2 regions of the Faecalibacterium sp. AF27-11BH genome follow, and region 2 is predicted to be linked to the other one. Evidence: predicted binding sites of a transcription regulator. Region 2 holds the regulator's gene; the other holds the start of a gene.
What was found. Region 2 encodes HrcA, which represses chaperone genes, less so after heat shock. Its sites were predicted from a motif close to TGTTAGCACTCNNNNNNNNNGAGTGCTAACA; they were not measured.
Positions count from the first base shown of each region.

Region 1: the regulator HrcA is predicted to act here: its motif matches at 2,177-2,207, upstream of DWY76_RS07690 (Hsp20/alpha crystallin family protein).

Region 1 is NZ_QVGS01000006.1:72,750-76,158, forward strand. It holds gene DWY76_RS07680 (alcohol dehydrogenase) at 1-364, opposite strand, end outside; gene DWY76_RS07685 (YitT family protein) at 472-1,329, opposite strand; gene DWY76_RS07690 (Hsp20/alpha crystallin family protein) at 1,579-2,043, opposite strand; gene DWY76_RS07695 (pyridoxal-phosphate dependent enzyme) at 2,281-2,739, opposite strand; gene DWY76_RS07700 (ribokinase) at 2,736-3,409, opposite strand, start outside.
Region 2 is NZ_QVGS01000004.1:58,718-62,126, reverse strand. It holds gene DWY76_RS05870 (aminoacetone oxidase family FAD-binding enzyme) at 1-367, opposite strand, end outside; gene DWY76_RS05865 (stage V sporulation T C-terminal domain-containing protein) at 595-1,137, shown strand; gene hrcA (heat-inducible transcriptional repressor HrcA) at 1,325-2,398, shown strand; gene DWY76_RS05855 (nucleotide exchange factor GrpE) at 2,395-3,024, shown strand; gene dnaK (molecular chaperone DnaK) at 3,126-3,409, shown strand, end outside.

The DNA.
Region 1 (3,409 bases), on a different contig from region 2:
CCTGCCCGCCGTCGATGCGGCAGCCCAGCGCCCAGCCGCCGTTTTGATTGGTGCAGTTGTTCACAAAGCCTTTTTTGCAGAAAAAGCACTCTCCGCAGAAGGTCTCCACGTTCACCGTCACCCGGTCGCCGGGTTTCACATTGGTCACCGCACTGCCCACTTCTTCTACGATGCCCACCATCTCGTGCCCTACCGTGATGCCGGGCACCGCCCGGGGCACGCTGCCGTGCTTGATGTGCAGGTCGCTGGAGCAGATGCTGGCAAGGGTCACTTTTACAATGGCATCCCGCTCGTGCTGCAGCACCGGCTTTGGTTTTTCCATCAGTTCAAATTTGCCCTCGGAAACATAGGTATAGGTCAGCATGCTTTTTACCTCCACGCGCTTTGATATTTCCGGACTTGAGTATACCACGCAGCTATGGCAAAGAGCAAGCCGCAAAAGGCCCGCCCTTTGCGGCAGCTCTCCGCCGATCAGATCTTGGGCTGATACTGCATGCTGGACACATTGTAAATGGTAACAAAAGCCTTGGGGTCTTCCCGGTTGATAAAGTTCATCAGCTTCTGATATTCGCTCTTGTCCACGATGGTAATGATCTCGTTGTGTTTTTCCAGATTGTATGCACCGATGGCCTCGTACATGGTCGCACCGCTGTGCAGGTCATGGAGGATGAACTGACGCAGCGCCTCCTCTTTTTCGGTGATGATGCAGACGCGGCGTTTGATGCTGTTATCAAAGATGAAATGGTCCAGCACGATGCCGTTGAAGTAAGTACCGAGGATACTCAGCACCACGGTCTTTTTATCGTAGACCAGGGCCGCGGAAAGCGCCACACACATTCCTGACAGAGACATGGCTTTTCCCAATTCCATGTGCAGGTACTTGTTCATGATCTTTGCCACGATATCCAGCCCGCCGGAGGATGCATTGCGGTTGAACAAAATACTCAGCCCGATGCTGACCACCAGAATATAGCACAGCACGTCCAGCTCCTGACTGCCGGTCATCGAGCCGAACTCCGGGAACAGCTTTTCAAACAGCCCCAGAAACACCGGCAGCAGCACACTGGTGTATACGGTCTTTGCGCCAAATTCTCTGCCGCAGGTAAAGAACCCGATGATGAGAAGCACGACGTTCAGGATCATCGTAATGACCGACAAGGGCAGCGGCACAAAATTGGACAGCACGATGCCAAGGCCGGAAATGCTGCTGACGGATGTATGGCTCGGCACCAGAAAAAAGAAAACGCCCGCCGCAATGATCGCCACCGCCCCGGTCAGGACTGCCGTCTCCCTCAAGACTGCGCCGGTCTTTCCTTTTACATCACTCATCTTTGTCCCCCTAAAATCAAATTTGTTTCACCGATCTCCTCATCTTTGTCGATGCGGACAAGGAGCTTACCGCCAAAGCGTTTGTATTCCATAGTGAAGTACCTCCATAAATTCCGAGTTGCTGTTCTCAGTATACCATGATTTTCCCTTGCGGAAAAGATAGCGAAACAAAAATGCCCCCGGAGGGCTTGTTACAGCTCTCCGGGGGCATCTTATGTGCGTTGTGCTTTGGCGCACACGACCGGCGTTTTACTCGATTGCAATCAGATTCGGGTTCTCAGGCAAAGCCTTCGTCTGCTGAGGAGCAGGCAGCTCGACGTGCAGGACGCCGTCCTCGAACTTTGCGTGGATGTCTTCCTTCTTCACATCGCCCACGTAGAAACTGCGCGCGCAGGTGCCAGAGAAGGATTCGCGCCGCAGGTAGCGGCCCTTCTTATCCTTTTCGTCGTTGCTGTGGCTGCGCACTGCCTGAATGGTCAGGTAGCCGTCGTTCAGATCCATCTGAACATCTTCCTTCTTGCAGCCCGGCAGGTCAACAGCTACTTCGTAGCCATTGTCCGTCTGTTTGACATCGGTCTTCATCATGTTTGCACCACGCTTACCAAAGGCGCCACGAGCCTCACGGTTCATAGCACGTTCCAGTGCAGCGTCATTCCAGAACGGATCGAAGAAATCATCGAACAGGTTTTCATGGAAAACAGTCGGCATAAGCATAAATCATTCCTCCAATCCCGGCGTTCGGGTCGGGGCAAAAAATCTGAAGCGTCCATTCAGAAGGGCTTTCCGGGGAGCCTAGCGGCTCTCCTTTTGCCCTTCCTCCTGAGCACGCCACTGTTATAGCACCGTTCATTAGCAGTGTCAATAGAAGAGTGCTAAAATTCATGAAAGAATAATACTTTTATAAAATCCTATGCAATCTTTTCAAAATTCAGTCGTATCATCGTGTTTTCATCATTTCTGCCGGTACATCGGCGTAGACAGATATTTCATGCCGTTGTCCGGGACGATGACCACGATGTTCTTTCCTTGATTCTCCGGTCTGCGGCCCACCTGCACCGCTGCGTGCAAAGCCGCTGCTGCTGATGTGCCCAGAAACAGTCCTTCCGCCCGCAGCACCTCATGGGCCGTTTCGTAGGCTTCCTCGGTGCGGACATTGATGCACGCATCGCTCCAGTCTGGCCGCAGATAGTCGGAAAGTGCGCTTTCCGGCACATCATACGCCGGCAAAACGCCATCTATGATCTGCGCATCCGGGTGCTCCGGGGTCAGGCGGGAGTCCGGATGGGGCTGCACCAGAACCACTTGCAGATTCGGGTTGCGGCTGCGCAGATAACTTGCTGTGCCAAAACCCGTGCCGCCGGTGCCCGCCATGCAGACCAGAATATCCACATGGCCTTCTGTATCATTCATTTCAACTCTTTGATTTCCGGGATGGATGCCGCTGCACCTTTGCGCTGCACGGCAATTCCGGCTGCTTTGGTAGCAAGCCGCATGGCGTCCTCTACTGAACTGCCGCTGCAAAGGCCCGCCAGAAAATAGCCGCTGTAAGTGTCCCCGGCAGCTGTAGTATCCACGGCCTGCACCTTTTCGCAGGGGACAAACAGCCGCCGCTCTGCATCCAGATAGTAGCTGCCCGCACTCCCGGCTGTCAGAAGCAGACGGGTCTGCGGGTATTTTTCGTGCAGCAGGGTCAAAACAGCGTCCGCTTCAAAGGTCTCGGTTCCGGCAAGGGCGCAGGCTTCCACCTCGTTGACACAGAGCACATCCACCAGTTCCATCGGGTAGGTCAAGATGCCGACATCGTAGGGTGCGGCATTGAAGAAAATGGAAAGCCCCTTTTTCTGTGCGGCCTGCATCAGGTACGGCAGATTGGAGATCTCATTTTGCAGCACCAGCCAGTCGCCTGGCGAAAAGGCTTTCAGCGTGTGGTCGATCTGCTCTGTGGTGATCTCCTGATTGGCACCGCCGTAGATCAGGATACAGTTTTCGCCGCGGCATACCTCAATGATGGCGTGGCCGGTGGCAGCAGCATCGTCCTTTATCAGATAATCTGTATGAATACCATTTTGTTTCAGGTAAT
Region 2 (3,409 bases):
GGTGCTGCGCAAGGTGGTGCTCCAGCAGGGCCAGCACGTCCGCCGCCTGATTGGAGTACGGATACACCCGGCCCGCCTCGTCGGTGCGGGTGTAAAGCCCCAGCGCACGGAACCAGCGCAGCGGGTCGGCGGTATTTACGGCATCCAGCAGCGGACGAAGTGCTGCCGGGTCGGCAGTGAAATACAGCTCCGGTGCAATGCCGGTGTTATCCAGATTGCAGCGGCCATTGCCGGTGGCAAGCAGCTTTTTGCCCGGCTTCGGGTTGCGCTCCAGCACAATGACCTGTGCAGCTGGGGCACTTTGTGCCGCCGCCAGCGCGGCTGCAAGACCGGCGGCACCGCCGCCCAGAATGAGGATGTTCGGCATCCGGACACCTGCCTTTCTCAGTAGAATTTTAGGATCTGTCTTCATAAGCGGGGTGCTGTGCTTATGAAAATGGCTTTTTGTATCATTGTAGCAGAACCCTGCCGGAAACGCAACGAAGAGGCAGCTTTCCGTGCAGGTCTTTTTGCGCGGGGGCAGCAGGTATAAATGGCCCGGTCTGACAGATACTAGTGCTGCAGGCATTTTTAAGGAAACGGAGGAGCAAAAACATGAAAGCAACAGGAATCGTGCGCCGCATCGACGAGCTGGGCCGGGTGGTGATCCCCAAGGAGATCCGCCGCACCCAGCGCATCCGCCGCGGCGACCCGCTGGAGATCTTCACCACGGGCGACGGCGAGGTGATCTTTAAAAAGTATTCGCCCATTGGCGAGATGAACGCAGTAGCGGCCCAGTATACCGAGGTGCTCAGCAAAAGCTTTGCGCTGACCGCACTGGTGGCCGACCGCGACCGCATCCTTACGGTGAGCGGCAGCGGCCGGCGGGAGCTGGCCGACCGCAGCATCAGCCAGCCGCTGGAAAAGCTGATGGATGGCCGCAGGCTGTACCAGAGCGAGGGCATTGCCGAAAAGTGCATCCTGCCCTGCGAAGGCTCGCCCCGAGCAGTGCTGTGTGCCGCACCCATCATTGCGGCGGGCGATGTGACCGGCGTGGTGGCCCTGCTGACCGAAGACCGCACGGCCACGCCGGATGCCGCCCAGCTCAAGGCCGTGAATGTGGCAGCGGCATTTCTGGCAAGGCAGATGGAAGAGTAAAGAACATGCCGGAGCGCTTTCCTTATAATAAGGAGGGCGCTTTCTTCGTTTATGACAGAATTATGAATCTTTTAAAACATTTTTCCAAGGGGCTTGACAGCACCGGAAAATTGGCTATAATGGTCTTAGCACTCAGGAACAAGGAGTGCTAAACAAACAAAGCGAACGCAAAAAGGAGGCAGGCGCTATGACGATGGATGCACGCAAGCAGCGAGTCTTGCAGGCGATCGTGGCGCTGTATGGTCTCGAAGGCGAGCCCGTTGGCAGCAGCGTGCTGGCAAACTACTTTGACATGGCAGTTTCCAGCGCAACGCTTCGCAATGAGATGGCGGCGCTGACAAAGCTGGGCCTGCTGGAGCAGCCCCACACCAGCGCGGGCCGTGTGCCCAGTGCCAAGGGCTACCGTTACTACCTTGATAATCTGCTGACCGACGATCAGCCGCTGGATCGTGTGAGCCGCGCCCGGGTGGATGCGGTGTTCGCAAGCCTCGACCATGAGCCGGAAAAGCTGGCCGCAGGTGCCGCCAAGGCGCTGGCCGCCATCAGCGGCTGCACCGCCGCCATCAGCACCCCGTGCGCCGAAGACCTGTGCATCGCCCACTATGAAGTGGTTCAGGTGGGCCGCAGCGCAGCGGCTGTGCTGGCCGTTACCACGGCCGGTTACGTTCGTACCCGTGTGGCACGGGTGCGCACCGGTCTTTCCCGCGAGAATGCGGCAGCACTTGCCGCACTGCTGAACCGCAACCTTACCTTTGTAGCGCCGGTGGATCTTTCCACCCGGCTGCTGGCAGAGCTGTGCAGCCAGATCGACCCGGAGCTGGTGCCCGTTATCAGTGCAGCGGCTGCCATCCTGCAGGATTCCGTCAAGCCCCACGTATTTCTGGGCGGCGAGCAGTATCTGCTGGACTGGCCCCAGCTGGACGGCAAGGTGGGCGACATCCTCACACTGCTGAACGACGAGGAGCAGGCCGCTGGCCTGATCGCACCTCCGGCAGAACGCAGTGAGAGCGTGCTGCTGGGCGAGGATCTGGAACCGCAGATCCCGGGTCTGTGCATCGTGAGCGACCGGTATCTGGTGGGCGGAGGCCTGTGGGGCTCCATTGCATTGATCGGCCCCACCCGGATGCCCTTCCAGAAGCTGATGCCGCTGCTGCATTACTTTGCAGACCAGCTGGGCGAGGGCATGAGCGGCAAACGAAAAGACACCCCACAGGCTGCCGTACCCCGGCGGACTGCGATCTATAAGGAGGATCTGGAATGAGCGAAGAAGCAAAAAAGACGGCTCCGGCTCAGGAAGCGGAGCAGCCCGAAACGGCTCCCGAGGAAAAGGCCCAGCAGGCAGCACCCGAACAGGAACCTGCTGCCGAAGCTGCCGACCCGAAGGATGACAAGAAGAAGGATGGCGGCTGGTTCAACAAGAAGGCCCGCGAGCTGGAAGCCGTAAAGGCAAAGCTGGACGCGGCCGAAGCCAACGCTGCACAGGCCAAAGACCAGCTGCTGCGCATGGCAGCGGAGTACGAGAACTACCGCAAGCGCTCCACCCGCGAAGCCGACCAGAAGTTCAACGATGGCATTTCCTTTGCGGTGAACCAGATCATTCCCATTCTGGATACGCTGGAGATGGCAGCCAACGCCCCCACCACCGACGAGAACTACAAAAAGGGCGTGACCATGACGCTGGACAAGGCCGCCAAGGCGCTGGATGCCCTCCATGTGGAGGAGATCGAGGCGCTGGGCAAGCCCTTTGATCCCAACTTCATGAATGCAGTGCAGCAGATCCCCGCCCCGGACGGACAGGAGAGCGGCACCGTCATCACGGTCTACCAGAAGGGCTACAAGCTGGGCGATAAGATCGTCCGCCATGCGACCGTTGTAGTGGCCGAATAACAAAGCAGAAACCCGAAAGGGTTTTGAATATAACATCCGCTTACAAACATTTGAGCATCACATAAACAATAAGATTTGTTCTTTCGAGAGGAGTTTTCATTATGAGTAAGATCATTGGTATCGACCTTGGTACTACCAACAGCTGCGTGGCTGTCATGGAGGGCGGCGAGCCCGTTGTTATCGCAAACTCTGAGGGTGCACGCACCACCCCGTCTGTGGTCGGCTTTACCAAGACCGGCGATCGTCTGGTGGGTCAGGTCGCAAAGCGTCAGGCCATCACCAACCCTGAGAACACCGTTGCTTCCATCAAGCGCTTCATGGGCACCGACCACAAGGTGACCCTGAACGGCAAGGAGTACACTCCCCAGCAGGTCAGCGCTATGAT